DNA from 3 places in the Pseudoalteromonas pernae genome. Region 3 is predicted to be linked to each of the others. Evidence: predicted binding sites of a transcription regulator. Region 3 holds the regulator's gene; each other region holds the start of a gene.
What was found. Region 3 encodes MetJ, which represses methionine synthesis genes. Its sites were predicted from a motif close to TAGACGTCTAGACGTCTA; they were not measured.
Positions count from the first base shown of each region.

Region 1: a site for MetJ is predicted at 4,058-4,075, ahead of metE (5-methyltetrahydropteroyltriglutamate--homocysteine S-methyltransferase). Genes of this name have one in related genera too.
Region 2: a site for MetJ is predicted at 8,825-8,842, ahead of V1358_RS12820 (homoserine O-succinyltransferase). Genes of this name have one in related genera too.

Region 1 covers NZ_JBDODM010000002.1:29,308-39,829, forward strand. Annotated here, with positions in the region: gene V1358_RS04220 (isopenicillin N synthase family dioxygenase) at 1-192, opposite strand, end outside; gene pyrC (dihydroorotase) at 413-1,456, opposite strand; gene metE (5-methyltetrahydropteroyltriglutamate--homocysteine S-methyltransferase) at 1,578-3,848, opposite strand; gene V1358_RS04235 (LysR family transcriptional regulator) at 4,148-5,038, shown strand; gene V1358_RS04240 (DUF2589 domain-containing protein) at 5,292-5,876, shown strand; gene V1358_RS04245 (hypothetical protein) at 5,948-6,610, shown strand; gene V1358_RS04250 (hypothetical protein) at 6,613-7,182, shown strand; gene V1358_RS04255 (Nif3-like dinuclear metal center hexameric protein) at 7,179-7,931, opposite strand; gene V1358_RS04260 (hypothetical protein) at 8,106-8,507, shown strand; gene prpF (2-methylaconitate cis-trans isomerase PrpF) at 8,571-9,737, opposite strand; gene acnD (Fe/S-dependent 2-methylisocitrate dehydratase AcnD) at 9,783-10,522, opposite strand, start outside.
Region 2 covers NZ_JBDODM010000005.1:63,272-73,793, reverse strand. Annotated here, with positions in the region: gene V1358_RS12875 (NADH:ubiquinone reductase (Na(+)-transporting) subunit D) at 1-58, shown strand, start outside; gene nqrE (NADH:ubiquinone reductase (Na(+)-transporting) subunit E) at 69-677, shown strand; gene nqrF (NADH:ubiquinone reductase (Na(+)-transporting) subunit F) at 695-1,921, shown strand; gene V1358_RS12860 (FAD:protein FMN transferase) at 2,046-3,086, shown strand; gene nqrM ((Na+)-NQR maturation NqrM) at 3,161-3,373, shown strand; gene V1358_RS12850 (glutathionylspermidine synthase family protein) at 3,418-4,575, opposite strand; gene V1358_RS12845 (DUF1190 domain-containing protein) at 4,576-5,163, opposite strand; gene V1358_RS12840 (DUF350 domain-containing protein) at 5,176-5,574, opposite strand; gene V1358_RS12835 (PilZ domain-containing protein) at 5,612-5,974, opposite strand; gene ettA (energy-dependent translational throttle protein EttA) at 6,098-7,771, opposite strand; gene V1358_RS12825 (DMT family transporter) at 7,866-8,753, opposite strand; gene V1358_RS12820 (homoserine O-succinyltransferase) at 8,904-9,851, shown strand; gene V1358_RS12815 (homocysteine S-methyltransferase family protein) at 9,841-10,522, shown strand, end outside.
Region 3 covers NZ_JBDODM010000007.1:121,969-132,490, reverse strand. Annotated here, with positions in the region: gene hslV (ATP-dependent protease subunit HslV) at 1-511, opposite strand, end outside; gene V1358_RS15665 (SPOR domain-containing protein) at 641-1,171, opposite strand; gene priA (primosomal protein N') at 1,189-3,360, opposite strand; gene rpmE (50S ribosomal protein L31) at 3,639-3,854, shown strand; gene V1358_RS15650 (malic enzyme-like NAD(P)-binding protein) at 4,319-5,566, shown strand; gene metJ (met regulon transcriptional regulator MetJ) at 5,684-6,004, opposite strand; gene metB (cystathionine gamma-synthase) at 6,182-7,339, shown strand; gene metL (bifunctional aspartate kinase/homoserine dehydrogenase II) at 7,341-9,686, shown strand; gene V1358_RS15630 (penicillin-binding protein 1A) at 9,735-10,522, opposite strand, start outside.

The DNA.
Region 1 (10,522 bases), on a different contig from region 3:
GTTGTCTTTATCAAACAAAAGTTCATGCTTTTGCTCTGAGTTAAAGAATTCCTGCCAATTTTTGTAAATTGACTCCACCAGCGACTGAGGAATTGGGTGGTTAGTTAAAACACCAAAGCCCGTATTGCGAAGAGATTCAACGAATTCTGCAGGAGCAGTTGGCGATTGATAGTCCACTGTTGGTAAGTGCATGGTTAATTCACCTGTTAGTTGTAGCGCTTAAAGCACCTTATGTGCTTAATTTTAGGGCCAGAGCTTAGTCAAAGCCACCCTAGATCCTAAGGACATTTGTCCGTAATGATATAGCACCTCGCGGCTGATTGATCCAAATCAAGCACAAGGGTTGAGGCGTCGACGGACATAAAAAAGCCCAGTTAATACTGGGCTCATTCATTAACGACAAGTTATTAGATTAGTCTTTAACTTGCCAATTCAGTGTTTCACCAGCACAGATTGGGATCACCTTGTCTTCACCTAGTGGATAGCTTGCAGGTACTTCCCACGGCTCACGTACCAAAGTAACGGTATCTGTGTTACGAGCAATACCATAGAAGTCTGGGCCAAAGTGACTTGCGAAGCCTTCTAATTTGTCCAGCGCATTCGCTTGTTCAAATGCTTCTGCATACAATTCCAACGAAGCATGAGCTGTGTATGCGCCCGCACAACCACATGCCGCTTCTTTTTTATCTTTAAGGTGTGGCGCAGAGTCCGTACCCATAAAGAATTTAGGGCTACCGCTAGTCGCAGCTTCAATCAAAGCTTGCTGATGGGTATTACGCTTGAGAATTGGTAAGCAGTAGTAATGTGGACGAATACCACCGGCTAACATGTGATTACGGTTATACAGCAAGTGGTGCGCTGTAATTGTTGCAGCAACGTTGTCCGACGCAGACTTAACAAATTCAACCGCATCCGCAGTTGTAATGTGCTCAAGCACCACTTTCAAATTAGGGAAGTCACTAACCACTTTTTTCAATTTAGTCTCGATGAAGACCTTTTCTCTGTCGAAGATATCGATGCTTGAGTCAGTCACTTCACCGTGAACCAGTAACAGCATGCCTACCTCTTGCATTGCTTCAAGCACTGGATAAATGTTTTCGATGTCTGTTACGCCAGACGCTGAGTTAGTTGTGGCGCCCGCAGGGTACAGCTTAGCGGCGACGATTTTGCCTGTTGCTTTCGCTTTGCGAATTTCATCAGGTGTAGTGTTATCTGTGAGATAAAGCACCATCAGTGGTTCAAAATGAGCTTGAGGGCCCGCAGCCATAATACGATCGCGATACGCAAGCGCGGTATCAGTGCAAGTCGCAGGGGGTACAAGGTTAGGCATAATGATAGCGCGGCCAATATAACGACTCGCGTCACGAACTGTGTCTTTCAACTGTTCGCCATCACGTAAGTGAATGTGCCAATCATCCGGGCGGGTAAGGGTAATACGTTGCTCTGTACTTGTCATTGCTCTTGTCCACTGAAAAATTTGTGTGATCTTAGGGGGGAAGGCTCACAATGTAAAGCGTTGGCGGGCGTAAATCAGCAGGTGGAGCACATTGCCCCACTGTGCTGATAATGTTTTTTACCTAACTGAGCTCTTTGCGCAGCTCTTTAGTAGCGATAACCATGTTATTAAGTGCTTCTTTGGTCTCTTCCCAACCTCGTGTTTTCAAGCCACAGTCCGGGTTCACCCACAGACGTCGCGCCGGAATTTTCTGGGCAGCTTTATGGATTAGCGCTTTCATCCAAGATACGTCTGGAATGTTAGGGGTATGAATGTCATACACACCTGGGCCAATATCGTTCGGGTAATCAAAATGCTCGAACGCTGATAGCAATTCCATGTTTGAGCGCGATGTTTCAATGGTGATCACATCCGCATCCATGTCGGCAATCGCACCAATGATGTCATTGAATTCGCTGTAACACATGTGCGTGTGAATTTGCGTCGCATCTTCTACGCCGCTGGCACTGACTCTAAATGCATACGCCGCCCAATCAAGGTATGCCTGCCATTGACTTTGCTTCAGCGGCATACCCTCTCGAAATGCAGGTTCATCAATCTGAATTACCTTAATACCGGCGTTTTGTAAGTCCACCACTTCGTCACGCAACGCCAAAGCGATTTGATTAGCAATACTCGGCTTATCTAAATCGTCACGTACGAATGACCAAAATAAAATGGTTACAGGACCTGTAAGCATGCCTTTCATATATTTGTCAGTGAGTGACTGTGCATATTGCGTCCAGCGCACCGTCATTGGCTGGGAGCGAGACACATCCCCCCAAATAATAGGTGGCTTAACACAGCGGCTGCCGTAACTTTGCACCCAGCCAAATTGGGTGAACGCAAACCCTTCAAGTAACTCACCAAAGTACTCAACCATATCGTTACGTTCTGCTTCACCGTGCACAAGAACGTCAATATCGAGCGCTTCTTGCTGCTCTACTGCAAACTGTATTTGTTCCTGCATTACTTGTTCGTATTCAGCATTGCTAATACGCCCGGCTTTAAAATCGCGGCGAGTCTGGCGAATGTCCTGAGTTTGCGGGAAGGAGCCAATGGTGGTGGTTGGCAACAGCGGCAGATTCAGAGCTTGTTGCTGTAGGGCAATACGCTGTGCAAATTTACTGTGACGCTTACCATCATTGGCCGTGAGTGATTTAACTCGCGCTTGCACATCGGCATTGTTCACTCGTGTTGATTGAGCACGGTGCTTCACCGCTTTACTGTATTCAACTAGGGCTATGTTGGATTGCTGTGCCAATGCTTCTTTGACTAAACCCAACTCTGCACACTTTTGCGCCGCAAATGCTAACCAACTTTTTAACTCATCATCAAGTTGTTGCTCTTGTTCTAAGTCCACAGGTGAGTGCAATAACGAACACGAAGGTGCCAGCCACAAAGTATCGCCACGCTTCTCATTTAATGCTTGAATGCGCTCATACACTGCTTCCAAGTCTGTACGCCATACGTTGCGCCCGTTAACGATACCTAAAGAGAGTACACGCTCCTGGCCCACTACTTCATCCAAGGCAGATAAGTCAGCATTGTTGCTCACCACATCAAAGTGCACCCCATCCACAGCAAAGGATTGGATGTTTTCTAAGTACTGATTGACCTCATCAAAGTAAGTAGCCAGTAGTAACTTCAGTTGATGTTTTGATAAATGCGTAAAACTTTGGGCAAGTGCTTGCAGGTAATCCTCTGGCAACTCCAAGGTAAGGATTGGCTCGTCAATTTGCACCCACTCAACACCCAATGCTTTTAACTTGTTCAGCACCTGCCCATAAACTGCCAACAAGCTTGGCAACAAAGTGAGCTTATCAAACTCTTCGCCATCACATTTCGCTAGGTACAGATAAGTAACAGGACCCAATAATACTGGCTTAACGTTATGACCTAAGGCTTTTGCCTCTTCAACGTGAGCGAACAACTCACTATAGCCCAATGAGAACTCCTGCCCTGCGTGCAATTCAGGCACGATATAGTGGTAATTAGTATTAAACCATTTGGTCATTTCACTGGCTGCACATGCACAGCCTGAGGGCGCTCTGCCACGGCCAATTCTAAATAGCGTGTCTAGCGGGTTGCTGTTATCACTTTGGTGGCGCTTGGGAATCGCGTTTAGTAATAAAGTGGTTGAAAGCACGTGATCGTACCAAGCGAAATCACCCACAGGTAATAAGTCTACGCCAGCTTGCGCTTGCAAAGCCCAATTTTCTTGGCGAATTGCCGCTGCTCTATTGTGCAGCTCTGCTTGATTAATGTCTCCAGCCCAATATGACTCAACTGCAAACTTTAACTCGCGGCGTTTGCCGATGCGAGGGAATCCTAAATTATGTGTATACGCCATCACTCTTCTCCGATTGGATGTTTAGATGGCCAAACGATATCGGCTGAATGTGATTCAGACAAACGAAGCTTATTCACATTTAATTTGAAATAAATTCAAGGTTGGAATAATGATTGGCTATGCTTAGCCACTGATAGATTAAAATTGAACATGAAAAACAGTAAATTTTATATTTTATTAGCGAGAACATTACAAAAACTATGGATTTTTGGACGTCTAGACTTTAAAGTGTCCAATAGATTTTATTCTAATTACTGAATTAATCGAAATCGTTCACGTTTTTATGAGAATAACTAAAGATGATAGATATAAAACACCTTAAGACCATTGCCACCTTGAAAGAGACTGGCTCTCTCGTAAATACCGCGCGTGAACTGTTTTTAACTCAGTCAGCCCTCTCACACCAAATCAAAGACTTAGAAAACAAGTTAGATTGCCAGCTGTTTGAACGTAAAACTCATCCTGTACGCTTTACGCCGCAAGGGATGTTGTTATTAGAGCTTGCTCATGATGTGCTGCCAAAAGTGGAAGCAACCAAGTGCCGCTTAAAAGAAAGTTTGAACCAGCCAATCTCTGCACTGCGCCTCAGCGTAGAGTGTCATGCCTGTTTTCATTGGTTGCTGCCAACAATTAAGGAGTTCAATAACTTCTGGCCTGATATTCACGTCGACTACGAACGTGGATTCAGCTATGACGCTATTCCTGAACTCTTGGCGGGAGATTTGGATCTCGTACTGACATCAGATATCCGCGACCCGGATAAACTTGAATATGCCCATTTGTTTGATTTTAAACTGAAGTTGATTGTCGCGCCCGACCATCCTTTAGCGAACAAAGCCTATGTCACCGCCTTGGATTTGAAAGATGAGACCATTATTTCTTATCCAATTCCTCGGGAGCGACAAGACATATTCAAGCACTTTATCCAAAACGCGCGCTTTGATGGCACCTTGAAAACAGTTGACCAAGGTTTACTTATTTTTCAGCTAGTGAGTGCGGGTATGGGCGTAGCAGCTCTACCTGATTGGTTAGTCACCCCTTATGAGTCTCAAGGGCTGATTAAATCAATTCCGTTAGGCGCTTTGGGGCTAAACCGACCTATGTATTTAGCGATGAAAAAGGACATGAAAGACAATCCTGTTTATCGCCACTTCCTAAATACTTGTAAGCAAAATAACACCCGTAAATAATCCTATTCGATTGGGCACCCATACACGGTGCCCTTTTTCCTTGCACAAATACTGAAATACTTTGTAATAAAATTTTGTTACCTAGGATTCAGCAACTTACGATTAAACCCCTTATTTTTGTAAATGAAAAGTTAAAATAACATTACAAAAACTTAAGCTTTGCTCTATACCTTAAGAGTGCTCCACGCACACATCAGTCCCGATCAGGAAGTCAGTTTCGGGTTCATATTTCGCCTGATAAAGGAGCGTAATTATGGCCATTGGCGACGAACTATCCAGCATAGACTTTGAGTCTATGATCGGCGGGCCACTTAATGCAGTGGTTCGTGCTCAAGCCCAATCAGCACAGACATCTGTCGATTTTATAAAAGCCGTTGGTTTCGATGCAGATACCAATGAACCGACGATGATCACCTTCAGCTATATGAAGGCTATCGAGCAAAGGAATGAGCAAGGGGAAGTAACCGGCACCGAGCCGAAGAAATTTGACCTTACAGTCCCCATTTTAACTATGCTACCCATTCCATTTATCCGTGTAGAGGAAACCACTATTGCATTTAATGCAAAAATCAACTCAGTGCAGCAATCAACGACCTCCTCATCACATGACTTAAACACTAAGCTGTCTGTGAAAGCTGGATGGGGTCCAGTTTCAGCAAAACTCAGTGCCAGTTATTCGTACAAGAAATCGTCTTCAAGTTCTTCAAAGATTGAGCGAACTTACAGCTTGTCCGTAAACGTACGTGCAGTGCAAGACGAACTTCCCGCCGGGACTGAGAAACTACTCGGGATTCTAGAGAATTCAATCACCGAAGTAGAGTCTCAGGCCAATCCTTAAACGCATTATTACTTATTGAAAATGATTAGGAAGATTGTATGTCTGAATTAAGTGAAGTATTGGGATCCTTGATGATTAGTTTGGTTCATGCCCGCCGTCTTGCTGATGAAGAAACGGCGGCGGTTGCTGAATATTATAAAGATCATCCACTGCTAGAAGGTATGAGTTTACCCCGTGTCAGAGTACCAGAGTTGACGATTGATATGCCTATCACCATCGATAAGCATACGCCCGCGAAAGTAGCAGAGCTCGACAGCGCCCGAACTATCCACACAGCGCTGATGACACAACTCAAGAAATCGCTTGATGATGAAGATATACTCAGTCGCACCAAAACTTTTCAAAGTAATTTCGACAAAGAAGCTAAATTAGCTCTGGAGAATGTGACCGAACGCCAGCGCAGTAGTGACGTTCGGCTCACCAAAGAAAGTATCGTTAGAGCAGTAGACGATGCGTTTCAAAAAGCATTGAAGAAAAGTGGTTCGGATCGAGATATTCCATTTGAGCGTCTAGAGGCCGTAAACCATCAAGTCCGTCATCACGTTTCATCTATCGCGTTGAAATCACAATCTTTACCTCCGGGTATCATTACCAGCGTGGTCAGCTCAAAAGTGAAAGAGTCCGCTACACCGCAAAATGCTATTCGTCTCAATATCACGATACGTGAAGAAGGTTTGGAATGGGCCACCAGCATTGAGCATGGCACGAAAAAATCGAAGTTGATGCCGGAGTAACTATGCAATCGGTGATCAAGGAAACGATTATTGCCCAGCTACTATTGCTGCCTCAGTTGAGTGATAAATACTTAGCTCAGGATCCCAGTTATGTCTTCGATGTAGCCTTGTGGCTCAAGCAAACAGAACTAAAACTTGAACCCATGCGCAGCCCTCTGGTATCAACCTTGGCATCGTTACGTGGGTTGTTGGAAGCCAGTGATGATGGCTATGAAGATGAAAAAATAAACAACTCATCTAGAAGCAAGCGCAAAGGCAAACGCGCTTTGGCTGCATCCTTACTCACTCAAGCAGACACTATATTGAACACAGAGCTCGAACGGATCGACACACGCTTTAGCGCTGCAAATGAGAAATTAGCCCAACTGCTTGCTTTGGTCTTTGCCAAGCAACCCATGCCTATCGTACAAAACATGACGACTGCGTACCTTAATTCAATATGGCAAACGCTAGGAGAGCATCCTGAGACGAAATCTATGTATTTGTATTTGCAAGCAAGCTTGAGCGCCACTGATAGGCGCTACTTGCTGCAACACTTGCTGATCAATATGATTGTGGATCCCGTTGATTAAACCGGGTTATCAATATCTACAAAGGTGACATCAACACCGAAATGTTCCGCGATATGCTCACCCAATGCCTTAGCGCCATAGCGCTCTGTGGCATGATGGCCTGCGGCAAAGAAATCGATGCCCTGCTCGCGCGAGCTATGAATTGTTTGCTCTGACGCTTCGCCAGTCAAATACGCATCCAATCCCTGTTGTGCCGCTAGGTCGATATACCCTTGGCCGCCACCGGTACACAACCCAATGGTTTCAATCACTTCATCGCGCACAAGTGAACTCAGTGGCGCTCGGCCTAATACTGACTCAATGCGTTTTGCAAACTCGCCTCCCGTCACTGGATTTATGAGCTTGCCCCACACAGGCACGCTAACAGCTGATGACTCCATTGCGCCTTGCAATTCAATCCCTAGAAGCTTAGCCAATTGAGCGTTGTTACCTAGCTGTGGATGAATATCAAGTGGTAAATGGTATGCAATAAGATTGATATCAGCATCGAGTAGCGCCTTGATACGACGTTGTTTCATCCCCGTAATGACTTGCGATTCACCTTTCCAAAAATAACCATGGTGGACCACTAGCGCATCGGCGTTTAACTCAACAGCTTTGTCAACGAGCGCCTGACTGGCAGTAACGCCTGTGACTATCTTGCTAATTTGATCTTTGCCTTCAATTTGCAGACCATTTGGACAAAAATCATTGATTTGATTTGGTGCCAACGTTTCGTTTAAAAATGCTAAAAGTTCACTGCGTTTCATCATTACCTCGAGCGCTGAGTTTAACCCTTGTATAGGTGTAAATTGTCCCGTTTGCGCGATAAAAAATAAAGGAAATTAGCTATTTCGCCACAAAAAATTGAAAAACTTGGGACAAATGGGTATAAATATAAACTTGTAATAAAATTAACCTGCGTTAACGACTAGGATCTTTTAATGAGTAAACTAGACAAAACAGAAGTGTTAGCTGCTTTTGAAGCTGCTTATGAAGCGGCGAATGGCAAAAAGCCAGAAATCACAACTAAACCTGGCTGGTACAGCATCGACGGTGGCAAAAATTTGCGCCTAGCTGACGTAGCTGCACTAACTGAAGAGCTCACTTCTGGTAAAACAGAAGCAGTCGCAAAAGCAGAAACGAAGGCACCTGCAAAGGCTCCAGCCAAAGCAAGCAAAAAAACAACAACTAAAAAAGCAGCACCTGCGGCAAAATCTACCGAGAAAAAAGCTGCCTTCACTGTAGTGAGTGAAAACAAAGATGGTTTCACTGCTGAAGAGTTGTGGATTAAAGAGCTTGCAGAGAAAGATCACGATTGTCGCCTACCACGCGGTGTTGTGTAATTCACCTTCTGCTTCTAAAAAAAAGCCGCTATGTAGCGGCTTTTTTTATGTCTAGTGCTCAGGCTATTGTGGCTCTGGTACGCGAACCCAGCCTTCCATTAAGCGTCGAGCGCTGCGGCTCATGCTTACGCTTTGCACATCACATTGACCATCGTTCATATTGACTGATGCGCCCACTTGCAAAGTGCCTGATGGATGACCAAAGGTCAGTGATTCACGAGCCACACCACCTGCAGCTTGATTCACAAGCGTCCCCTCAATAGCAGCAGCAGTGGCAATCGCAACTGCGGCCGTACCCATCATGGCATGGTGCAATTTACCCATCGACAGTGCGCGAATTTGCACATCGATATCGCCTTTATCAATGGCTTTGCCACTTGAGGCAACATAGCTGCTCGCAGGCGCAACCATGGCTATTTTTGGCGTGTGCTGACGAGTTTTTGCTTCTTCAATATCCTTGATAAGTCCCATTTGCACTGCGCCGTATGCACGAATACGCTCAAACCGTGCTAACGCTTGCTCATCATTATTGATATCGTCTTGCAGCTCAGCACCTGAGTAACCCAACTCGCTGGCATTAACGAAGATGGTTGGAATACCCGCATTGATAAAACTTGCTTGTAGGTCCCCTTCGCCAGGTATCGTTAAAGTATCAACTAAATTGCCTGTAGGCAGTACCGCACCATCGCCAACAGGAGCAAGGAAGTCGACTTTAACTTCCGCTGCAGGGAAAGTAACGCCATCGAGTTCAAAGTCACCGAGCTCTTGTACCATGCCATCACGCATGGGCACATGGGCAACGATGGTTTTGTGGATATTAGCCTGCCAAATACGTACTTCAGTGATACCATTTTCACTAATACGTGATGGTTCAACGAGGCCGTTATTGATAGCGAATGCACCCACCGCAGCTGTTAAGTTGCCGCAGTTACCACTCCAATCAATGAACGGCTTATCGATAGCTACTTGCCCGAACAAGTAATCCACATCGTGATCCGATTTGTCGCTTTTGGACAAAATCACAGTTTTACTGGTGCTCGAAGTAGCGCCGCCCATACCATCGGTATGTTTACCATATGGATCAGGGCTGCCAATTACTCGTAGCAGCAATGCATCACGATATTCACCCGGCTGCTGTGCCTGCTCAGGCAAATCATGCAACGCGAAAAATACGCCTTTGCTAGTACCACCGCGCATGTAGGTGGCTGGAATTTTTAATTGCTGTGTCATATAAAACCTCAAAAAAGTGGGCACTTAAGGCCCACTTTTTACTGATTACACTGAACCTTCAAGAAAGTCTTGAGCAAAGCGCTGCAATACACCGCCTGCGCTGTAGATCGACAATTCTTCTTGGGTGTCCAAGCGACACTTTGTCGAAATTGTAAATTGCTCACCATTGGCGCGAGTGATCTCCACCTGCATAAGCGAGCCCGGTGCAGGATCACCAACCACAGTGTACGTCTCACTACCGTCGAGGTTGAACGTCTTGCGGTTTTCACCGGCAATAAATTCTAGTGGCAATACGCCCATACCAATTAGGTTAGTACGGTGAATACGCTCAAAGCCTTCGGCAATAATGACTTCTACGCCCGCTAAACGGACGCCTTTAGCAGCCCAGTCACGGCTTGAACCTTGACCATAATCGGCGCCAGCAACGATACATAACGGCTGTTTACGCTCCATGTAGGTTTCAATCGCTTCCCACATGCGTGTCACTTGCCCTTCTGGCTCGATACGTGCCAATGAGCCTTGCTTCACTTCACCATTGTCATCACGCACCATTTCATTGAACAGTTTCGGGTTCGCAAATGTTGCACGTTGTGCAGTGAGGTGATCGCCACGGTGAGTTGCGTACGAGTTGAAGTCTTCTTCTGGTAGCCCCATTTTCGCAAGATACTCACCTGCGGCGCTGCTTGCTAAAATAGCATTCGAAGGCGATAAGTGATCGGTGGTGATGTTATCACCGAGTACCGCAAGTGGGCGCATGTCCTTCATTGTACGTGGAGCTGCCAAGG
Region 2 (10,522 bases), on a different contig from region 3:
CGGTCTATTCATTTGGGTACTTCGTACTTACAAGAAAGACCAAGTAGAAGCGAAATAAGGGGCGAGTTGTGGAACAGTATCTTAACTTATTTGTTAAAGCGGTTTTCATTGAAAACCTTGCACTTGCCTTCTTCTTGGGTATGTGTACTTTCTTGGCTGTATCTAAGAAAGTTAAAACCTCAATCGGCCTAGGTGTAGCAGTTATCTTCGTACTAGGTATTGCGGTACCGGTAAACCAAGTGGTTTATCACGCAGTACTAGCTCCAGGCTCACTTGAGTGGTTAGGTTTCCCTGAAGCTGACCTTAGCTTCCTACGCTTCCTAACGTTTATCGGCGTTATTGCGGCTCTAGTACAGATTCTAGAGATGGCACTAGATAAGTTTTTCCCACCGCTATACAACGCGCTGGGTATCTTCCTACCATTGATTACGGTTAACTGTGCGATTTTCGGTGCGGTATCGTTCATGGTAGAGCGTAACTACAACTTCGGTGAGTCTGTAGTTTTCGGTCTAGGTTCAGGTGTAGGTTGGGCACTAGCAATCACATTGCTTGCTGGTATCCGTGAGAAGATGAAGTATTCAGACGTTCCAGATGGTCTACGTGGTCTAGGTATTACCTTTATCACTGTTGGTCTAATGGGTCTTGGCTTCATGTCATTCTCTGGTATTTCACTATAAGGTAGCGAGGAGAGATCATGCTTGAGGTATATTTAGGCGTAGGTGTATTCGTCGCTATCGTTGTGCTGTTAGTTTTAGTTATCATTGCAGCTAAATCTAAGCTAGTACCAACAGGTGACGTAACCATCGGGATCAATGGCGATCCTGAAAAGGCAATTACAACTTCACCAGGTAGCAAACTACTTGGTGCATTAGCGGAAGCGGGTATTTTCGTATCTTCTGCTTGTGGTGGCGGTGGTTCTTGTGGCCAGTGTCGCGTAGATGTTAAATCTGGTGGTGGTGACATTCTACCAACAGAACTTGATCACATCTCAAAAGGTGAAGCACGTGAAGGCTGTCGTCTAGCGTGTCAGGTTGCTGTTAAAGGCGACATGGAAATTGAACTAGAAGAGTCAATCTTCGGTATCAAGAAGTGGGAATGTACTGTTATTTCTAACGATAACAAAGCAACCTTCATTAAAGAACTGAAACTAGCTATCCCTGAAGGTGAGGTTGTACCTTTCCGCGCAGGTGGTTACATTCAGATCGAAGCGCCTGCTCACCATGTTAAATACGCTGACTTCGATATTCCTGAAGAATATCGTGCAGACTGGGATCGTTTTGGCTTCTTTAACCTAGAGTCAAAAGTTGACGAAGAAACAATCCGTGCGTACTCAATGGCTAACTACCCAGAAGAGTTCGGCATCATCATGCTTAACGTACGTATTGCGACTCCGCCACCAAACAACCTAAGCCTACCTTGCGGTAAGATGTCATCGTACATCTGGTCACTAAAAGAAGGTGACAAGGTTACTATTTCTGGTCCATTCGGTGAATTCTTCGCGAAAGACACAGATGCAGAGATGGTATTTGTAGGTGGTGGTGCAGGTATGGCACCGATGCGTTCACACATTTTCGACCAGCTTAAGCGTCTTAACTCTAAGCGTAAGATGAGCTTCTGGTATGGTGCTCGTTCTAAGCGCGAAATGTTCTATGTAGAAGATTTCGACGGTCTAGCATCTGAGAACGATAACTTTGTGTGGCATGTAGCGCTTTCAGACCCTCAACCTGAGGACAACTGGGAAGGTTACACTGGCTTCATCCACAACGTATTGTACGACAACTATCTGAAGGACCACGACGCGCCTGAAGATTGTGAGTTCTACATGTGTGGACCACCAATGATGAACGCGGCCGTTATCAACATGCTTAAAGATTTAGGTGTTGAAGACGAGAACATCCTACTGGATGACTTCGGCGGCTAATTTAGCGATACCTTATCGTTAATGTGTTAACATTAAGGGCCTTCAGAGCATTCTGAGGGCCTTTTTTTATATTTAAACCAGCTGCTTACTCAAAGGCAGTGGAATTGATTGGACGGTTATCACTATGATGCACTTTCGCTCTGGCAACGCATTTCTGAGTTTTATTCTAGTCATATGTTTGATGGCACTGACAGGGTGTGACAACGCACCATCTCAGCCTCAGCAACAAGAGTTGTTACTGCAAGGCAAAACCATGGGCACGACCTACAACATTAAGTTGTACGCCCCAGAGCAAAAGCTTAAGAACAATACTTTGCATAGTGACATAGAAGCCGCGCTTAAAGATGTCAATCAGTCTATGTCTACCTACATCCCCAATTCTGAAATTAATCAGTTTAACCGCTTAGGTGCGGATGAAGTGTTGGCAATTAGTGATGATTTTCGTGTTGTCGTTGCTGAATCTATTCGTCTTGGTTTTGCAACCAAAACACTGGATGTCACCATGGGCCCGTTAATTGATTTGTGGGGATTTGGTCCTGACAAAAAGCCTACTCAGCGCCCATCACAAGAAGCGTTAGATAGCATGATTGCCAATATTGGAGTTGATAAGCTAACACTCAATGAACAGGGCTTATCTAAGTCTGTTGCCGGGCTTGAACTAAGCTTTTCCGCCACGGCAAAAGGTTTTGGAATCGATAAAGTTGCAGAGCTGCTTGAGCAAAAAGGAATTACCGATTACATGGTGGAGATCGGCGGTGAAATGCGTATCGCTGGTCACAAGCCCAATGATAAGGCATGGGTTATTGCCATTGAGCAACCGGACGCACCAAAGGGCGAGCGACGCATTCACCGTACTTTGGAGTTGGGTTCAATGGGAATAGCAACATCAGGCGATTACCGTATCTTTTATGAAATGGACGGTGAGGTATATACCCACTTAATCGACCCACAAACCGGAATGCCGATCAAACATGATCTTGTTTCAGTGACTGTGCTGCACCCAAGTGCAATGACCGCAGATGGTCTTGCGACTGCGCTAACAGTGATGGGCACAGAGCGAGCAAAAGCCTATGCTGAGGCCAATAATCTTCCCGTGTATTTAATCAGTAAAACCGCAGATGGCTTAAAAACCTATTCAAGTCCTGCGTTTGCGCCATATTTGTAGTCAGATGCAAGCGGGCGTATAATAGCGCCCGTGGCTAACTCAGCCGAAGATTGTCATTTTTAAGGGGCACGACAATGCAGCTATTTCTTCTTACTTTTGGTCTGCTTTTAATCATCATTGCTGCGATGGCCGTGGGTGTGATTGTTCAGCGTAAATCAATGGCCAGCAGCTGCGGCGGCTTAGGATCAGTCGGTATTGATAAAGCGTGTGACTGTGACGACCCATGTGATAAACGCAAAAAGCGTATGGCCAAAGAGCAAGCATGGAAAGAGAACCAAATTCTATGATTGAATAAAAACCGCTTAATTAAGCGGTTTTTTTGTGTCGTTATTTAGCCAAGAATAATATGCGGCACGAATCGAGATGTATCTTTTGTGATTGGGCCGTTGTCTTCACGAATGGTTAATCCACAGCTCTTATGGCCCACAACCCACGATCCTATCAGTGTGTGGTTTCCCGCAAACACAGGTAACGGCGCAAGTGCTTGGGTGATGAAGCCTTCATCACCGTAACTACCACTTTCGTGGACGCGCCCTTTGCTAGGGTGCACCCAAGTTATATTTTCTCCTTCACGACTAAACAGCGGCTTGCTTACATAGCCTTGCTCTAGACCTTCCCCCTCGTCACCGGCAAAGTAGGCAGGTAGTAGGTTAGGGTGATTTGGAAACATCTGCCACAACAGTGGCAAGATAGCCTTATTGGATAATACCGACTTCCAAGGAGGTTCGACAAACAAGGTATCCGTGGTCAGCAGTTGCGGCCCAAAATCATCTAAAAAAAGCTCTTCCCATGGGTAGAGTTTAAATAGTTGAGTAATGGGTTGTTCTTCCAAATCGGTCAGTTGCCCTTTGCTATCGATACCTATGTCTTCGATGGCCATTCTTACTGTTGGCATGCCAGCTTGGTAGGCACAATCTTGAAGGTAAGCCACTGTGCCTTTATCCTCAATAGAATCTCTGCTGTGAGCGAAGTGTAGGGCGCTGTGACTACTAAAGTAATTGAAGCGGCCAATCAGGGCTTCTTGAATACTGTTGAATTGGTCACTTTGGCGGGGTAACTTGCCTCGGTCGACTTGTTGCTCTAGCCATAGCCATTGAAAAAAGCCCGCCTCATAAATAGACGTGGGTGTATCGGCATTGTACTCAAGGAGTTTTGCTGGGCCTTGGCCGTTGTAGCTAAAGTCCATGCGCCCATAGAGGCTTGGCTCCTTATTGCGCCAGCTGTTGGCAATGAAGTCCCAGTAACCTTGTGGAATAGCGAACTTCTTTAACCAGTATTCGTCATTGACGACTTTGCTCACGAGCTCCAAACACATTTGCTCTAGCTCGTTGGTAGGGTCTTCTAAATCGTTTTCTATTTGTGCGAGGGTAAACTGGTAGTAGGCGCTCTCGTCCCAATATTTTTCGCCATCGATACGGCAAAACTCGAAGCCGAAATAATCGGCTTGAGCGACCAAATCTGGCCGCTCAGTGATAGGTTGGCGAAACATTTAGCCACCAAAACTACTGCGAGAGGCAGCACGGCGACCAAATCCACCGCGCGTACTCGTTACCGTTGTTGGCTTGCTTGCGTAGCGAATTTTCGATTTCTTCACCATGGTGGTACCGCGGTTGTTGTACGCACCGATGTAGTCGTTATTGGCATTACGGAAGCTGAAAAAGTCATCGCGGGAACGGTACAAAGGTTTAGAACCTGAGTAGTAATTGCCACCGAAATAAGCGTATTTCTTACGCTTTTTCTTTTTCATTAGGTCAAGACCTTCATCCACGGCCTCGGCTACGGCTGCAATCATGAAGCCTGCCATTATAGGGCGCCAAATACTCCCTTCTTGCTCGCAACGCTCAAAACCGAAGTCTGTTTCGCAGAGGTTTTCGTTTGCGTACTTGGGCGCTTCAATAGCGTGGTTGGCTAGCGCCTCTTGATATTGTGCTTGGCACACTTCGTTCTCAACACCGAAGCTTGTGCAATCGTCAACATTTTCAAATAGCAGTGCCGATTCTTCAGGATCGCCACAACCCGCTAAGCCCGCCGTCGCTCCCAACATGAGTGTGAGCTTGAGTTTACTCGTTCTTTTCATGCGCAGCGCTCCTTAGTAGGTGATACAAGCAGCGTTTAAAATCCCAGTCGCAAGTGATGCTACACCAAGGAAAGCACCAGCACTCATGTGGCCATTTGCGATTTTTTCTGACAACTTAGGCATGTATAAGCGCACAAGGAAGAAGGTTACCAGTTGCATCACACCGGCGATAACACCCCAAATGGCAAAATCGATAAGTGATACGGAGTTAATTGCAGCACTGGCTACAGGCAAGGTGAAACCAATAAAGGCGCCACTGAACGCTGTTGCGGCGGCCGCATTGTTTTCTTTCATTAGTGTCCACTCGCAATGCGGTGTAACTAGTGTATATAAGAATAGAAAGGCCAAAACTAATACATAACCTAGGCCAAAATAAGAAATAAAGGGCACGAACCCTTGGATAGATTCCATGAACATGTTTATTTGCTCTCACTGAGTCGAGTTGTTGTTATTCCAAAGAGGCCAGTTGTGCTAGCTCTCGGTGCAATAGCTTATCATCCCCAACATTTAGTTCAATAAGGCGTTTTAAGTGAGTGGCACTATCTAAATCGAGTTCAGTGCAATGTAGGCCAATACTCTCCTTGTCTACGTGTGCGACTTCCGCTTTCATCTTGATGTCGATGTCACTGCCTGCGAGGTTGAAAATAAGCTCTACGTATTGACCCACTGCTGGATTTAAGCCAAGAGGGAGGCTGACTAAGGCGCCATTTAAAGAAAGGTCGAGTAAGTGGCATCCATAATGATCAGCATTAAACATCACCAGCGCGGGGCGCTGAAAAATGATACGAGTAAAGTGACGACGATTTTCCATTTTCTTTCCATACCAACCATTTACTCTAATAGTGTAGTTGTGGGCACGAATTTTTTCCTATTTTTCGTCAACTTGGCAAAAAAAATGCCCCACTTTAGTGAGGCATTTTCTAGACCGGGCTAATTAGCCAATCTTTTTATACTTAATACGTTTTGGTTGTGCAGCATCCGCACCAAGCGTTTTCTTCAACCAGCCTTCGTACTCGGTGTAGTTACCGTCGAAGAAGTTGATTTGACCTTCGTCGCGATAATCAAGAATGTGCGTTGCAATACGGTCAAGGAACCAACGGTCGTGCGAAATAACCATCACACAGCCTGGGAACTCTAAGATAGCGTTCTCAAGTGCACGCAGTGTTTCTACGTCTAGGTCGTTGGTCGGCTCATCCAGTAGCAATACGTTACCGCCAGCTTTAAGCAGTTTAGCTAGGTGCAAACGGTTACGCTCACCACCTGATAGGTCTTTAACAAACTTTTGTTGGTCATTACCTTTGAAGTTAAAACGACCCACATAAGCGCGGCTTGGGAATTCGAAGTTACCTACTTTAAGCACGTCTTGGCCATCAGCGATTTCTTCAAATACCGTTTTGCTTTCGTCCATGTGACCACGGAACTGGTCAACCGTTGCTAACTCAACCGTTTCACCAATAGTGATTTCACCGCCATCTGGCTGCTCTTCACCGCTGAGCATTTTAAACAGTGTGGATTTACCCGCACCGTTGGCACCGATGATACCTACGATGGCACCTTTAGGAACGCTGAAATCTAAGTTGTCGATAAGCATACGATCGCCAAAGCTCTTTGTAAGGCCTTTAACGTCGATAACTTGGTCACCTAGGCGTGGACCCGGTGGAATAAATAGTTCATTGGTTTCGTTACGCTTTTGGTAATCGCTTTGCTGTAGTTCAGCAAATTGCGCCATACGTGCTTTCGATTTAGCCTGACGGCCTTTCGGGTTTGAACGTACCCACTCAAGTTCCTGTGCAATCGACTTCTGACGCGCTTTTTCAGCTTTTTGTTCTTGTTGAAGACGCGCATCTTTTTGCTCAAGCCAAGATGAGTAATTGCCTTCCCATGGAATACCTTCACCACGGTCAAGCTCAAGGATCCAACCAGCAACGTTATCAAGGAAATAACGGTCGTGGGTTACTGCAACCACAGTACCTTCGTAGTCGTGTAGGAAGCGCTCAAGCCAAGCTACAGATTCAGCGTCCAAGTGGTTGGTCGGTTCGTCGAGAATCAGCATGTCTGGTTTTTCTAGCAACAGACGGCAAATAGCAACACGACGACGCTCACCACCTGAAAGGTGTTCAATCTTTGCATCCCAAGGCGGAAGACGAAGTGCATCGGCAGCACGCTCTAGGGCATTGTTTAGGTTGTGGCCATCGTGCGCTTGGATAATAGCTTCAAGTTCACCTTGCTCTTTAGCAAGTGCATCGAAGTCAGCGTCTTCCATTGCATATTCAGCGTATACTTCATCAAGACGGCTCAGTGCGTTGGTCACTTCGCTTACTGCTTCTTCAACCACTTCACGGACAGTCTTGTTTTCATCAAGCACAGGTTCCTGAGGAAGGTAGCCGATTTTAACGCCCGGCTGAGGATGCGCTTCACCCTCAAAATCTTTATCAACGCCTGCCATGATGCGTAAAAGGGTTGATTTACCCGCACCATTTAGACCTAGTACACCAATCTTAGCGCCAGGGAAGAAGTGTAATGAGATGTCTTTTAAGATAGTGCGCTTAGGTGGCACAACTTTAGACACTCGACTCATCGAGAAAATAAACTTATCAGGTAAAACCATGAAAGAAGCCTTTGTAGTGTGACTATAATTTAACAGCCGTTATTGTAGAGTCTCAGGGGTAAAAGCGTCAACGAAAGGGCGTGTTTTTACGTCCTTAATTTGCCAGTAAAATACCCACGCCAACTAATGCTAGTAAGCCACCGAATATCATTTTTGTACTGACAGGCTCGCGCTTTACAAAGCCTATGGTCATGACGATGAGCGGCGCTGTTGCAAAGATGGTTTGAGCGATGGCGGGGTCGGTGTATTTTACCGACGCGAGTTGTAGCCATAGGCCAATAAAGGTGCCAAAGAAAACGGCTACAAGTAGCCAATGTTTATTCTCAATGCCTTTAAGACGTACTGCCTGATATAAATCACTGTACTTAATAATAGCCACCACCAAGGCGACACTGAGCGTGCCCGATACCAATCGAATAAGTGCAGCCCATAGGCTACTCATAGATTCAGTATTCATTGCCCCTTTAGACATCACCATGCCGGTGGCTTGGCACAGTGCAGCCAGCAGCGCCAGCGATACGCCTATGAAATAATGGCGTTTATCAACAGGTTGTAAGTTTTGTTGGGGTGAGATGGCGATGACGACACCTACACTGGTGACGATTATTCCCAGCCAAGCAAGCAAAGATAAAAAGTGCCCCAATAAAATAATATTGAGAATTCCAGCGAGGGCAGGGGCGAGCGATTCAATCACCAAGGTTCGTGCAGGGCCAATATTGCGCAATGCGCCGAAATAAGCGCTGTCGCCGATGGCTATGCCGATAACACCGCTGGCAATGAGCCATAACCATGCATGAGTGTGTTGGGGAATATTGAAATCGCCGGTGAGTACAATCACCAGAACCATCATAGAAGTTGCAAGTAAGCCTTTACTTACATTGAGCTGCATGGGTGACAAGTGATGGCTGAATGTTTTGTAGAGCAGAGTTGAAAATGCCCAAACCACTGCCGCGCTTATGGCTGCTAATTCACCTAATCCCACACATCACCTCAACACCTCATTATCTGCGCGCGGCATTATGACAAGGGAGATAGCTGCTGTAAATTTTTAAATGGACGTCTAAACATCTAGAGGTTGAAATTTCCATCAGTCTAGTCATAATAGCTGTTCTAGCTTTAAATGGAGCCTACTATGCCTATTACGGTTCAAGATGAGTTACCGGCGATCTCGCATTTACGCCAAGAGAATGTGTTTGTTATTCCTAAAAGTCGCGCCAGTACCCAAGAAATACGCCCGATGCGTTTGGGTATATTGAACCTGATGCCGAATAAGGTAGAAACGGAAGTGCAATTTATTCGCTTATTGGCGAACACGCCATTGCAGGTCAACGTCGATTTACTGCGTCTTGATACTCATCGTTCGAGTGAAAATTCAGAGCAGCATTTGGATATGTTCTATCGTTATTTTTCTGATGTCAAAGACACCAACTATGATGCGCTTATCATCACCGGCGCACCACTGGCTCATTTAGAATATGACGACGTAGGCTATTGGCAGGAGCTAAAAGAGTTTTTTGATTGGGCAGAGCACCATGCTACGTCAACACTTTTTAGTTGTTGGGCGGCGCATGCCGGGTTGTTCCATCATTATGGTTTAAAACGCGAATTGCGAGCAGATAAGCTCTGTGGCGTCTTTGAACATCAGTGTTATTTTGACCATGCAGCGTTAACACGTGGTTTTGATGATCGCTTTTTGGTGCCGCACTCGCGCTATGGACACATAGAGTTATCGCGTGTGGCTGAGCACAGCGAACTCATCACCTTAGCAGGCTCTGACGAAGTAGGTGCCTACTTACTGAAGAACCAAAGCGGTTCGCAAGTTTATATTACTGGCCACCCTGAATATGATGCTGATTCTTTGTTAAAAGAGTATCAGCGTGATGTGCAAAAAGGCCCGAACGCTCCTAAACCAAAGAATTATTTCCCAGAGGATAATCCTGATTTCAAGCCATCTAAAACGTGGCAGAGTCATGCCTTTTTGTTATTCTCCAACTGGCTTAACTACTATGTTTACCAGACCACTCCCTATGATATTAACTTGGTTAGCCAAGATGTAAGGACTAACAACTATGCCGAATAAACATCAAGCACTCAGTGCGGCACTCAAACAGCGCATTTTAATTTTGGATGGCGCCATGGGCACTATGATCCAAAAGCACAAATTTGAAGAGAATGATTACCGTGGTGCGCGCTTCGCTGATTGGCATGTATTAGTCAAAGGCAACAATGACTTATTAAGTCTGACGCAACCTGAGGTTATCGCGCAAATTCACCGTGAGTACCTTGAAGCGGGTGCCGATATCATTGAGACTAACACCTTTAACTCGACCACCATTTCGATGGAAGATTACGATATGGCGAGTCTTAGTCGTGAAATCAATCTGGAGTCGGCGCGTTTAGCGCGCAAGGTGGCGGACGAATTCACCGCTAAAGACCCGAGCAAACCACGCTACGTAGCAGGGGTGCTTGGGCCAACGTCGAAAACCTGCTCCATTTCACCGGATGTGAACGACCCCGGCTATCGCAACATTACCTTTGACCAATTAGTTGAGGCCTATGTGGAATCGACGCTTGCCTTGATGGAAGGCGGTGCGGACATCATTTTAATTGAAACTATTTTCGACACCTTGAATGCCAAGGCAGCGTCTTTCGCGGTAGAAGAAGCGTTTGAGCAAGCTGGCACAAGCTTGCCTGTAATGATCTCGGGCACTATCACTGATGCCTCTGGGCGCACCCTATCAGGGCAAACCA
Region 3 (10,522 bases):
CTTCGATGGTTTGGAAATTGTTAGTGAATACGCAAATATCACCCGCTATCTTAAGGCTCTTTTCAACGATTTCTCGTGCTGATAGCTCGGTATTCTCTAACAGAGCAATGGCTGCTGATTGGGCAAAATTGCCGCCGCTACCGATTGCGATAAGGTCGTGCTCTGGTTGTACTACGTCACCGTTGCCCGTGATGATCAATGAGGCGGTTTCATCTGCTACGGCTAAGAGTGCCTCTAATCGTCGCAGTGCTCTATCACTGCGCCAGTCTTTAGCCATTTCTACAGCTGCTTTGGTAAGATTGCCTTGGTGCATTTCCAGCTTGCTTTCAAAGCGCTCAAACAGCGTGAATGCGTCCGCCGTACCGCCTGCAAACCCAGCTATCACCTTGCCATTATAAAGACGGCGTACTTTGCGGGCGTTACCCTTCATTACCGTGTTACCAAGCGATACTTGGCCGTCACCGCCGATAACGACTTTACCTTCACGGCGAACTGAAACTATCGTAGTCATGAGAATCCTTTGCACCCGATGGGTGGCGTTTTCTAAGTCTGATAGCGGGGTAATATGGGCGAGATAAGGGGATTTCAAGGTGAAAAGTGAAATCCCCGTGTTTTATACTTGGGTTTTAAAGAGAAGTGCTTAAGTCCATAGCCAGATGCCACAACCCATGATTTTGGCTTGGCGTTTTAGTTTGTTTTTATCACTCTCTGCGCCGCGTTTTGTCGGGTAGGGGCCAAGGCGCACTTTGTACCACACACCATTACTACCTTCGGTGCGACGAATTTCAGAAACAAGCCCCGCGAATGCAATTTTAGCTTTGAGTGTTTCGGCTTGTCCGTATGTTCTAAAAGAACCACACTGCATAACCCACGGACCTTGCTGCTCAATTTCTTTCACTTCAACTTCAATCTCGGCTTCTTTGATTTCGTTGATGAACTCAGGCGTAGTTGGTTTTTGAATCACCGTCTTTTGTTGCTCAGGCTGCTTTTTGACCTGCTCAACGACTTCGGGGTCTGCGTTATTCTTTATGTACCACAGACCATAGCCAAATCCAGCACACAAAATCACTGCTGCACTGACCAAAAAAACTGGAAAGGGCTTTTTCGGCGGCGCTTTTTTCTTTGTGCCGCGTTGGGGTCTTTTACGATTTATGTAGTCGTGTTGCGCCATACGAGTGTGTTATCTCTCTACATCATGTCGATTGGATCTACGTCCAGGTTCCAGCGTACTTTTTGCGCTAACTTATTATTACTCAGATAAGTTACCATCTGGCCAATATATGCGTGTAGCGCGCCTCTGTCTTCACCCTGAATATGCAATTGATATCTAAACTTGCCAGCCACACGCTCCATAGGAGCAGGTATAGGCCCGAGTAATTGTATCTTAGGCACGGGCGTTGCGGGAACTAAATCCGATAAAAAACGTAAAACTAGCGATAAATCATGGGCTTCTGCACGTAACAGGGCAAGATGTGTATACGGTGGTAAGTCTGTATCTTGGCGTTCACTCAGGGCATATCGGGCAAAGTGTTGATAGCCGTTGTTCACTAAATCTTGCAGTAAAGGGTGCTCAGGGAAGTGCGTTTGTAATAACACCGTGCCAGGCTCACCGCTTCGTCCAGCGCGACCAGCAACTTGAGTGATCAATTGCGCCAAATGCTCGGTGGCGCGAAAATCACACGAGTGCAGACCGGCGTCTACATCCAAAATGATCACTAAGCTAACATCGGCAAAGTGATGGCCTTTGGCGAGCATTTGTGTGCCGATGAGTATGCGTGCCCCGCCTTGGTTTATGCGTTCAAGCTCTTCCTCTAAACTGCCTTTTTTTCGTGTGGAATCACGATCTATGCGGCTGATAGCAACTTCTGGGAATTGTTCACTCAAGGCTTCTTCTAGCTGCTCTGTACCGCAACCCACAGGGTTTATTTGCGTGCTGCCACAATCAGGGCACTGCATTGGCGGCGCGCTCTGCTCGCCACAGTGGTGGCACACTAAGCGGCGCATTGATTTGTGATAAGTGGCGCTGGTGCTGCAACGAGGGCAGTTGCTTAACCAGCCACACTCATGGCAAATCAGCGACGGCGAAAAGCCGCGACGATTGAGAAATACCATGACCTGCTTTTGTCTGCCTAACTCACGTTTTATGTAAGCAAGGCTGGCGTGACTGAGTCCTGATTCAAGGTGTTGGCCCTTGATATCAATCAGCTGATAGTGATTGTCGGTGGAAGTTTGTGCCCGTTGCGTCAACGACAGCAAGTGATATCTTCCCTCAAGTGCACGGTGCAGTGTTTCTAAAGCGGGTGTGGCCGTGCCCATAACGAGTGGGATTGAGTGCTGTTGTGCGCGATAGGCGCCCAGATCGCGGGCGTGATAACGCAAGCTATCCTGTTGTTTGAACGAGCTATCATGTTCTTCATCAACAATGATCATGCCTAATTTCAAAAACGGCATAAAGATAGCTGAGCGCGTACCGATGACGATGGCACAACTGCCTTTTTGGCAAAAGCGCCAAGTCTGCAAACGTTCATTGTCGGTCAATGCCGAATGCCAAAGCATAATTGGTGTATCTGGAAAGCGGCGACGAAAACGGTTAACAGTTTGCGGGGTTAGGCCTATTTCTGGCACTAATACCAATGCCTGCTGGCCTTTTCGAATCACTTCTTCAAGGCACTGCAAATAGACTTCAGTTTTGCCACTGCCAGTAACTCCTTCCAATAAGAAACTAGCATAACCGTTACTTTGATTGATGCTGCTGCAAGCGATAGCTTGTTCGCTATTGAGCTTGGGTTTGCTTGAAACCGTCAGTGGAGCGTTGCGCCATTGGCTCGAAAACTCAATGGTGATCTCTGCCAACTCCTTGTCGATAATGGCGTCAATAGTGGCCTTGGTAAACCCGAGTGCTTTTACTTCAGTAACCGGCGATTTGCCCGATTTAGCCAACTGAGACAGCAGTGATTGTTGTTTCTTAGCACGTAATGTGGGCAGTTTTTTACCTTTTTCAGTCAACTGCAGGTAATTGATGCTGGTTTTATCTATGTCTTCACCCACCCGCAGCGCTTTGGGTAAGGCGGTGAAAATTGTCTCACCTAATGGATAGTGGTAATAACGTGCGGTAAATTTGAGTAATTCAATGTGCGATGCATCCAAAATAGGTGCGCGGTCGATCACCTCTATAATCGGTTTTATTTTGTTGCTGGCGAATTCACTTTGGTTTTTAATTTTTACAACCAGTGCACTAAGCTGGCGGTTGCCAAACGGAACGCGAACCCGCATACCCACCGCGATATCCTCTGCGTTTACAGATGCAGGTAAACAATAGTCAAAACTGCGGTGAAGAGGTACTTTTATTGCCACCTCCACGTAGGTGCAGGTGCTTGATAAAAAAGCTAAATCTGACTGAGTGCTAGGTTGGGATGACAAAGGTCGACTCACATTGAATAACGTGCCTCTAATGTACTAAATTCATCGCCTAGTTAATAGCAGCAATTAATGCTTGAACATTAACCGCTAGTTAAATAAAATACGCGGCCTTAAGGGTGCTGAGCATAATTTAACTCGTCTTAGCACATTGAAACTAACGCGTATGGTGCCAAACTCCGGGTTTGGAGAGCGATACGGCCTATTTAGAGGTTATCCCCATGAAAGAAGGTATCCACCCTAAGTACGAAGCAATCACAGCAACGTGCTCTTGTGGTAACAAGTTTGAAACTCGTTCTACTTTGTGTAAAGACATTCACCTTGACGTATGTTCAGAGTGTCACCCTTTCTACACTGGTAAGCAGAAGATTCTTGACACAGGTGGTCGTGTTGACCGCTTCAACAAGCGCTTCGGTGCGCTTAGCAGCAAGAAGTAATTCACTGCTTATTAGAAAAAAGCACCTTCGGGTGCTTTTTTTGTGCCTATCAGTTTCATCCATGTTCGTTATTTATCACGCCAACTTCCTTTTAAACTCCCATAAAGTCACACTGTAATTGAGTATTGTGCAGTTAAAAGCTTCTAAATGCAGCAATATTGCAGAAGTGTGTGGGGAATAATTTTTCTGTCTAATTGATATTCTTGCAGGTTATATAAATTGAATTTTATATATCGTTATGTATCATTTATGTAGCTTTTACAATCAATCTTGCCTCGTGATGTAGATAAAATTATCGACTACGTTATGGGAAATTAAAATAATTAACCGTGAACTTGGTGCTAACTACGTTTAAATTCGCGCAACAGGATAGACCTGATATTGCTTGGAATATGAGACTAAAAGCAGTATGGTTTGCGGTATACCTGAACTCTCACAAACATTTCTAGCAGGATATTTAATTCATGTCAGACTTTCGTCAAAAAGCGCTCGATTATCACGCCAATCCCGTTCCCGGTAAAATCAGTATTGAGCTGACTAAAAGTGCAGAAACAGTTAACGATCTCGCCTTAGCGTACAGCCCTGGTGTTGCTGAGCCTGTGCGCGAAATCGCGGCAGATCCAAATAACGCTTATAAGTACACAGCCAAAGGCAATATGGTTGCGGTTATTTCCAATGGTACCGCGATTTTAGGGCTGGGAAACTTAGGTCCACTAGCTTCTAAGCCTGTTATGGAAGGTAAGGCGCTGTTATTCAAACGCTTTGCTGGCCTTGACTCAATCGACATCGAAGTAAAACACCGTACAACCGAAGATTTCATCAATACTGTAGAGAATATTGCTGACACGTTTGGTGGTATCAATCTAGAAGACATCAAAGCACCTGAGTGCTTTGAAATTGAAAAAGCGTTGATCGAACGTTGTAACGTGCCTGTATTCCATGATGACCAACACGGTACTGCGATTGTAACTGCTGCGGGCATGTTGAACGCACTTGAGATTCAAGGTAAAGACATTCGTGATGCACTCATTGTATGTTTAGGTGCTGGTGCGGCGGCTGTTGCATGTATGGAGCTACTAATTAAGTGTGGTGCACAGCGTGAGCACATTTACATGCTGGACCGCAAAGGCGTTATTCATACACGTCGCGACGATTTGAATGAGTATAAACAGCTGTTTGCGAACAACACTGACAAGCGTACTTTGCAAGACGTAATTGCCGATGCAGACGTATTTGTGGGTGTATCTGGCCCAGATTTGTTGTCAGCTGAAGATCTAAAATTGATGGCAGACAAGCCAGTTGTATTTGCTTGTTCAAACCCAGATCCTGAAATCAAGCCTGAGCTAGCGCACAGTGCTCGTAAAGATTTGATCATGGCAACAGGTCGTTCTGATTATCCAAACCAAGTAAACAATGTGCTTTGTTTCCCATTCATTTTCCGTGGTGCGTTAGATGTACGTGCAACAGCAATTAATGACGAGATGAAGATTGCGGCTGTGGAAGCGATTCGTAGCATCGCAAAAGAGCCGGTTCCAGCTGAAGTGCTAAAAGCATCAGGTGTGACTGAGTTGGAGTTTGGCCCACAATACATTATTCCAAAGCCAATGGATCCACGTTTATTGCCGCGTGTGGCGAGGGCGGTAGCACAGGCAGCGGTGGCATCTGGTGTTGCGCAAGTGGAATTAGCACCCGATTACATGAACGATAAGTAATCACAGAGTGTGTTCTGCATTCAATGCAGTGAAACTATTACAGTAAAAAGCCCCAACATGAGTTGGGGCTTTTTTATTTGGATACCCAGTTGCAATGACTTGGGTGTTAAAAAGTTCTTAGTCCTCGCCGATGATAGGAACTTCTAACCCCATTTCTTCCATGATCTTGCGAACTTCTTGCGGCACCTTTTCCGGGTTGTCTTTACGAAGATCTTCATCATCGGGTAAAGGTTGTCCTGTGAATGCATGTAAAAATGCCTCACATAACAACTCACTATTTGTTGCGTGACGAAGGTTGTTTACCTGACGGCGCGTCCTTTCATCAGTTAATACTTTTAAAACATTGAGCGGGATCGAAACGGTAATCTTTTTTACCTGTTGGGCTTTCTTACCGTGTTCCGCATAAGGGTGAATATACTCACCGTTCCACTTGGCCATAATTAGAGTCTTATTTTTTGGTCACTTAGGCATCAATAAGGGCGAAATTTTATCGTGTTGGAAAGGATAGTCAAATATTCCTCATTTAGCTATTTAGACGTATAAATGTTTTGACTTCCACGGTTTGTTATTTTAACCTTTTAGACGTCTAAACATCCACGCCAGTTTGGAGGCGCTATGACCAAATTAAAAAATGAGACCCTTGCTGTTCGTCACGGAATCGAAGTTGACCAACATCATGGTGCAGTGGTACCTCCGCTTCATTTATCAACTACCTATTCTTTAGCTGACTTTGCTACTAAGCGCCAATTTGATTATGGCCGCAGTGGTAATCCGAACAGGGATACACTGGCGCAATTATTAGCACAGCTAGAAGGTGGCGAGCGCGGAATAATCACTGCGACTGGCATGGCCGCAGTGCATTTGGTGACGCAACTGCTTACCCCGCAAGACACAATAGTAATCCCTCATGATTGTTATGGTGGTAGTTATCGCCTGTTTACGTCTTTGGCAAAACGTGGACTGTTTAAATTAGTCGTTTTGGATTTGACGCGTCCAGAGTGCTCTGAAGGTATTAAAGAGAGTAAGCCTAAAATCGTTTGGATTGAGACGCCGAGTAACCCTATTCTACGCTTAACCGATATTCGTCAGGTCTGTGATGCCGCGAAGCAGGTCGGTGCATTAGTTGCTGCGGATAACACCTTTTTATCACCGGCACTGCAAAACCCGCTGGCGCTTGGATGTGACATCGTTGTGCATTCGACAACGAAATATATTAATGGCCATTCCGATGTGGTTGGTGGCGCCTTAATCACTAAGTCTGCTGAGCTAGGTGAGGAACTCGCGTGGTGGGCGAATAATATTGGTATTACCGGCGCGCCGTTTGATAGTTTCTTAACTCTTCGCGGCATTCGCACGTTAAAGCTGCGTCTGCGTCAGCACGAGGAAAATGCGATGGCCATTGCGGAATTTTTAGCACGGCACCCAAGTGTTGAGCACGTTTACTATCCGGGTCTGGAGTCGCATCCCCAGCATGAACTTGCAAAGCAGCAACAGGCAGGGTTCGGCGGTATGGTGAGCTTTGATATTAAAGGTGGGCTCAAAGACAGCGCAAAATTCTTAACCTCAGTGAATCAATTTACTTTGGCTCAATCACTCGGTGGAGTCGAAAGCCTCATTTGTCACCCCGCGACCATGACGCATGCAGGTATGGATGAGCAGGCTCGTTTAGAAGCTGGTGTGGGAGACACAATGATCCGCATTTCTGTAGGTATTGAAGATAAAGATGACCTAATTGCCGATCTAGAACACGCGTTTGCGCAGTTGGAGAGTTGAAATGACGCAAGTAGTACATAAATTTGGTGGCTCTAGCCTTAGCAGTGCCGCGCGTTATCATGCAGTTGCAAACATAGTATTGGCGCACGCTCAGGTGGGTGATGTGGTTGTTGTATCAGCCGCGGGAAAGACAACAGATACCTTAGTAAAGCTTTGGCAAGCATATCAACAAGGCGATACGCATGCCTGTGCGGACGTATTGAGTGTTGTAAAAGCACATCAGCTAGAGCTCATAAATGAACTGCTCGATAGCACACAGGCACACACTGCGACTGATACGTTGGCACAAGAATTGGCGAATATTTGCAATCAGCTAGAAACCAAGCAACTTGAAGAGGCATTTTTACTGGCGCATGGTGAACTATGGTCAGCACGCTTATTGGCTGCTTATTTAACGCAGATTGGTGCGAACGCACAAAGTTTAGATGCCCGAGATTTGCTCGTAGCTCAACACGGGCAGTTGTTACATAAAGTGAACGAACAGACTTGTGTATCTAAGGCGAGCAAGGTTCATATCAATGTCATTACTGGCTTTATTGCCTCAGATCATCAAGGTAAAACAGTGACTCTAGGACGAAACGGCAGTGATTACAGTGCCACCTTGTTTGCACGTTACCTTAATGCGGAAGAAGTGTGCATTTGGACGGATACGCAAGGGGTTTTCAGTACTGACCCGCGTAAAGTTCCTGAAGCCGTGAAGTATCACAAAATTTGCCGCTCACAAGCTCAGCTTTTAGCTTGCCTCGGTAACCCAGTGTTACATGCCAAAACACTTTCTCCATTACATGGCACCGATATCAAACTTTCTGTTCGCAGTTCTTATGACAGTGATGCCAGTGCCACTGAGGTAGTGCGAGAAGGGTGCTGCAAACACAAGCATTTTATTACCACACTGGGACAACATGATGTGTATAAACTGGCGCAGTTAGAAGCGGGCGAAACAGCACGTTTAAAGCAGCAGTTTCAGGTCAACATCATCGAGTTTATTGAGCAAGGCGCAACATATTTAGTCGTGCCTCAGGAAGTTTCATCTTCTATTTCCGGATATTTTGCGCAACGCGCTCAATTGATTGAATCGAATGTGTTTGGTTTTGCGGTGGTCGCTCCGTCGGAAGAACTCGGCGTCGCGCAGGGGCAAATTAATGATACGTTGGCTCAGTTAAACTTCAACAGCCGATTTCAACATCGCGACAAAGGCTACATATTGCAGCTTACCGACCAAGAAGTTGATGCAGATAGTTTAACCGTGTTGCACCAAGCGCTAATTGGTGTGAAACGCCAACTGGCAGTTGTGGTAGCTGGTTTAGGCAATGTTGGGGAAGTATTCCTATCTCAATTCAACCAACAGTTACAGAGGCTAGGTCAACACATAGACGTCAAATTAGTGGCCTTGTTACGCAGCGAAACTTTGCTTTTTGATCCGTGTGGGGTTGATCCAGCTAATTGGCATAAAAGATGGTCATCTGAAGCGGTAGCGTACAATGACGCTCAGCTTCTAGATAGGCTACAGCAGCTTGATTACGAGCATAAAGTTGTGATTGATATCACCGCGAGTGAGTCATTCAGTGCACTATACCCACGATTTGTTAAAGCGGGGTGTCACTTGATCAGTGCCAATAAATATGCGGGTACGGCACCGAAAAAGTGGTACCAGAACCTTAAAGAGGATCTGGCCCAGCGTAATTTACAATGGCGTTATAACACCAGTGTTGGCGCTGGCTTACCAATCAATTTTGCGTTAGCTGATTTACAGCAAAGTGGCGATGTTATTACGCGTGTTCAAGGCGTATTTTCAGGTACCTTATCTTGGCTGTGCAGCAAATATGATGGCACAGTGCCGTTTTCTCAGTTGCTTCTAGAAGCGCAATCACTTGGTTTCACCGAGCCTGATCCGCGCGAAGACTTGTCGGGTAGGGATGTGCAGCGTAAGTTGTTAATTCTAGCGCGCGAATTGGGCTTATCTCTTGATTTAGCTGACATCGAGCTAGAGCCGCTTATGCCAGCGCAATTGGCGGAAGGTTCATGGCAGCAATGCCAACAATTTCTAGGTGCGCTAGATGATTTTGTTGCTACACATGCTGAGGAAGCAGCGAAGCAAAACAAAGTGTTACGTTACAACGCTGATTTACATATTACTGAAACAGGTATTAAAGCGCAGGTTGGTTTAGTGGCTGTAGCCAACGATAATCCTATGGCGGGGCTAAACCCTGGTGACAATATCTTTGTAGTAAATAGTCAATGGTACCAAGATAATAGCTTGGTTATTCAAGGCCCTGGTGCGGGCAAAGAAGTGACAGCTGCTGGTGTACACTCCGATCTATACTGGCTAATCACCAAACTTAATTAAAAAAAGCCAGCGATTGCTGGCTTTTTTTGTTGCTACAAGAGGGAGGACTTAGAAAAGCTCGCTCTCAAATAACTCATCCGTTTCTTGCTTTTTATCATCTTGAGGTTGCGCCTCGAAAATAGTTGCTCGTTTTTTCTCTGCATAACGAGTCGGAGCGGTGCCTTTCATAAAGTATTCAAAGCGACTGCTGAAGTCGTTGTTATGACTCAGCAACCCCGTCTGTAAGTCGATACGCACCGATTCTAACCCCTCAGGCGGTTCAATGGGGGCGTATGGTTCATCTGCTAGCGCCACTTCCATATAGTCTATCCAAGCTGGTTGAGCCGTTTTCGCGCCGGATTCTGCGCCAAAGATCTGCGATTTATCCAAGTTGTTGTTATAACTAGTACGACCAAGTGCGTTACCCGGGTTATCGAAGCCAACCCATACTGTCGCCATCACATTCTTGTTGAAGCCACTGAACCAAGTATCCACAGAGCTGTTGGTGGTCCCTGTTTTACCCGACAAGTCACGGCGCTTTAACTTAGTTGCTCGCCACCCTGTACCGTTCCAACCGTTGCCGTGTTGCCAGTTACCGCCCCCCCAGATTGCGCTAGTCATGGCATCAGCAATAAGGAAAGCGTTTTGTTCTGAAATGACACGAGGGGCACATTTGGGTGGCTGCTCTGAGAGGCTCTCATCAATTTCACTTTGCTTTTCGAAATCATCGCTAATTGATTGATCTGTTCTGGCGAATTCTGCAAATTCTGCGAGCACCTCATTCTTTCTGCGCACTTCATCGCTGCACGCGACAACAGGTTGAGCTTTGAATAGCACTTCACCTTCATTGCTGCGAA